2 regions of the Metabacillus herbersteinensis genome follow, and region 1 is predicted to be linked to the other one. Evidence: riboswitches for the same ligand, from Rfam matches in the RefSeq annotation. Region 1 holds a riboswitch; the other holds the start of a gene.
What was found. Region 1 has a riboswitch for thiamine pyrophosphate ahead of tenA (thiaminase II). Riboswitches for the same ligand answer to the same signal wherever they lie in the genome.
Positions count from the first base shown of each region.

Region 2: linked by a shared signal. The riboswitch ahead of thiC (phosphomethylpyrimidine synthase ThiC) and the one ahead of tenA (thiaminase II) in region 1 are both predicted to bind thiamine pyrophosphate.

Region 1 is NZ_JBHLVO010000011.1:138,160-140,367, forward strand. Features, by position in the region: TPP riboswitch at 475-576, shown strand; gene tenA (thiaminase II) at 1,025-1,717, shown strand; gene ACFFIX_RS14565 (ECF transporter S component) at 1,865-2,208, shown strand, end outside.
Region 2 is NZ_JBHLVO010000006.1:48,804-51,011, forward strand. Features, by position in the region: gene thiC (phosphomethylpyrimidine synthase ThiC) at 1-1,004, opposite strand, end outside; TPP riboswitch at 1,136-1,250, opposite strand; gene ACFFIX_RS09855 (sigma-54 interaction domain-containing protein) at 1,641-2,208, shown strand, end outside.

The DNA.
Region 1 (2,208 bases):
ACATTTATTAAAAGAAAAAAATAATCGCGTTACATTCTCTTACATGTTGTGTGACAAGAAAGTGATCGCTTGTTATTCTAAAAATACCAAAGTAAGGTTAAAAATTCTTGAAATTAATGGGGGGGTATCGTGATGAAGGAAAGTATTGGTTTGTTTTCATTTTTAGCGTTAGTTGGAAAGGTCATCTTCACATACTAAAATGTCAGCATGTAATAATATGTGTTCGTCAAAAAATATGGATACTCAAAATTCGGGGTTAATTAAAAGCATGAGTTTAAACGATAAGTGGGTAAAGCTATTTCGAGGACGTTCCATATCTATTAAGTTATCAATTCCTTTATCCTCCTTCTAAGCCCTAGATTTATTAATTTCACCTTAAGAAAATATCAAATATGATAGACTAAATGATAAAAAGTTTAATAATCTTTTTTGACAAATTTACTCTCACGTGGTAAGTTTTAGTCAATTAAATAGGAAGTCCACTGGGGGTGCCGTTTTGGCTGAGATAAGATTATTCTTAATCCCTTTGAACCTGATCTAGTTCGTACTAGCGTAGGGAAGTGGAGTCGGCATAAATGTTTGTCTAATCTTAATGTCAGATTTATTATGAATCTAGTTGATTAAGAATAAGACTATTTATTAAAAAGTCGCTCCATTCCGGAGCGGCTTTTTTTATTGAATTAGATCACTCCCCGCAGTTCGGATTTCCTTTTAATAAAAAAGCGCAAGCGCCTTGTTAGAGGAAGAAAAGCTAAGTTCGCAACGTCCTGTTGCAACGCCTTTCTGACCTGCATCCTGCAGGCCTCCGACAAGCATAAGATGATTCTAAATAGAAGGCGTTCTTTGCCTTCAATTTAGAATTGACTTATGACCTCGAGGGGCTAGGCGCTGGCAGTCAAAAGCGCGACGTCCTGTCGCATTGACTGCACTTGCACGTCCTGTGCGTCGGAGCTGGACTTGCGAAACGCATTTTGAGTTTATAATTCATATAAATTCTGATGCTAATAAAAAAGGAGGAATTTTAATGAGCTTTTCAGAACAATTGCGTAAAGAAGCGGATCACATTTTCGAGGCATGCTACAATCACCCATTTGTCAGGGGGATTGCAGACGGTACACTTGGTAAGGAGCAATTAATTCATTATGTGAAACAGGATTTTGAATACTTAAATGCAATTATCCAGGCGTATGCATTGGGTATCTCAAAATGTACAAATCGTGAAGATATGGTCATGTTTAATACGAGCATTTCCTTTGTATTAAATAGTGAAGTACACCCACATAATAACTTTTGTCATGTAGCGGGAGTTAAGTTTGAAGATCTGCAAGGATTCCCATTAGCACCAACTGCACAGCATTATACGAGACATATGCTAAATGTTGGTCGCTCTGGAACGCTAGGTGAAACAATTGCTGTCGTTCTACCTTGTCCATATATTTATTTATACATTGGAGATCGGATCATTGAAGAATTCCAACCAGATCAGTCTCATCCTTTTTATGACTGGATTACGTTTTATGGTGGCCAAGAAGATCCACGAATGAATCTCTACCTAAAGAGGCTTGATCAACTAGCTGAAGAGGCTTCTGAACAAGAAAGAACCAAAATGAAGGAGCACTTCATGCTAAGCTGTCAGCTTGAATATCTATTTTTTGATATGGCCTATACCTTGCAAGACTGGCCTGTACAAAAAGAACGTGTTGCTGTTGTAGAGTAAAGATTCTTTTCTAATAGAAAAGTTGATGTTTGTGAAAGTAATATTGCAATCGGTTTGTAGCCGATTGCTTTCACTCTTATATCTGAGTAATCGTTTTATTTCAATACTACAAAGTTAGCAAAAATGGCTTTTCAAAAGGAGATCCACATGAAAAATTCAAAGTCTTTAAATTTAAGAGAAATTGTTGTGATTGCTTCAATTTCGGTTGTTTTTGGTATTCTGTATCTTGCTTGGATTTTCTTTGGCCAGTTTATACAAGGCGTATTTGGGCCAATTGGCTTTGGATTGATTACTGGGTTTTGGATTATGGCACCGATCGTTTGTGCTTACATTATTCGAAAGCCTGGAGTTGCTTTAATTGCCGAAATGATTGCTGCTGGAACTGAAATTCTTGTCGGTTCAGTCAGTGCAGGTGCTGTACTTATTCTCGGTTTTACTCAAGGACTTGGGGCCGAACTAGCTCTAGCTTTATTTTTATATCGAAGCTACCG
Region 2 (2,208 bases), on a different contig from region 1:
TATAAAAAGCTTTCTTTATGGTGGTGTAGGCACCATTGAGCCATAATAGATCCACCGCGAGATACAATGCCTGTTAAACGTTTTGCTGTTAACGGAACATATCGCAAAAGAACACCTGCATGGATCGTGAAGTAATCAACACCTTGCTCCGCTTGTTCAATCAAGGTATCACGGTAAACCTCCCATGTAAGATCTTCAGCAACACCATTTACTTTTTCAAGTGCTTGATAAATTGGCACGGTTCCTACAGGAACAGATGAGTTTCGAATAATCCATTCTCTTGTTGTATGTATGTTTTTTCCTGTTGATAGATCCATAATATTATCAGCACCCCAGCGTGTCGCCCATGTCATCTTTTCAACTTCGTCTTCGATGGAAGATGAAACAGCCGAGTTGCCAATATTCGCATTAATTTTAACATGAAAATTACGTCCTATTATCATAGGTTCTGACTCTGGATGATTAATATTAGATGGAATGATTGCTCGACCTTTTGCAACTTCATCACGGACAAATTCAGGCTTCATATTTTCCCTTAATGCGATAAATTCCATCTCAGGAGTAATAATCCCCTTCTTTGCATAATGAAGCTGTGTGACATTTCCCCCTTTTTTTGCACGCAATGGTTTGCGCTTTAAACCAGGAAACACACTATGATTGGCACGAGGATCATTTTCATCTTTATACCCATTATCTTGAGGCTTAATTTCTCGACCTTCATATTCCTCAACATCTGCACGTTCATGAATCCATGTGCTTCGAATCGCAGGAAGACCTTTTGTAATATCAACTGAATAATTTTGATCCGTATAAGGACCACTTGTATCATACACACGTAATGGAAGGTTTTCCTCTTCTCCAAATGTACCAGTTGTCGGGCTTAACTCAATTTCACGCATTGGTACTTTAATGTCAGGTCTTGAACCTGTTACATATACTTTTTTACTACCTGGAAAACTAGACATGATGGAAATGTTTTGTTCGTTTAATGAAGTCGTTGACATAATAAATCTCTCCTTTTTTTTGAATATAAAGGACGAGATACAGAACATACCAAAAGCTTGTAGAAGTACACAAAAAAGCCGGGCCCATAAATGGGTGGACCCGGCTAGTATATGCAGAAGTAGTGTTGCATTGATGATTATTCTAACTTCCCCACGCTGGTATGAGCCAGATCAGGTCCCAAGAGTCAAGAAACTTCAACGTGCTTCTCTCTCAGCCCAACTTATTGGACTCCCCTAGTTATTTCTATTCAATTTAAATTTTATTATATATGAGTTTCGGATAAAATGGAATACAGAATTTTACTAGAATGATGTTTCATCTTCAGAGATTATGTTAAGTTATTTTAGAAAGAGTAAGGTAATATACCGGATTCCTTGGGTTTTAAGATGGAATATTTAATAGTACTGATAATGAAAGAGTGAATATATTCTTCAAGGGAAGTGGCTTCATCTTCCTTTCAAAAAAGCCGACTCTCCTGAAATGCTCTTTTTAGTTTAAGCAGGATTACTATATTAACTTAGAGAATTTTAAAAAAGAATAACAATTTCCAATAAGATACTTGCAGATAGTCCGAGTTTGCAAAAAGTATTTTCAATAACACTACCAAAAAGGGAGATAAAATGACTTATCATACAATGGATTTTATGGAAGGACAAACGACCGATCAGCAATTAGATTGGTTAGTTGCTACTTTACAAGCAATTCACGATGGAGTTTTGGTGATTGATAAAAATGAAGTTGTTCGAATGATAAACCCAGAATATACGAAAATAACTGGAGTTGCACCGGAGAATATTGTAGGAAAGCGACTTCGAGATGTAAGGCCCAAAGCTTTGTTAGTCGAAACGTTAAAGGATCGAAAAGAAAGAGTCGGTATTTATAGGAAAGAAGGAGTCACCGAATATGTTGTTGATATGGCCCCAATTATTTTGAATGGAGAAACAGTCGGTGCTGTTTCAATTTGTAAGGGCTTAACAGAGGTACATAAATTATCACAAGAGCTTGAAAAAAATCAAAAGAAATTAAATCAGTTAAAAAATAAAATTGGTTCTCTTTATCAAGCTAAATATACCTTTGACCAGATTATTGGATCAGATAAAGGGTTAAAGGAAGTTATTCATATTGGGAGAAGAGCTGCTGATTCAGATTTATCTGTACTTATCATTGGAGAAAGTGGGACAGGAAAGGAACTATTTGCACAAT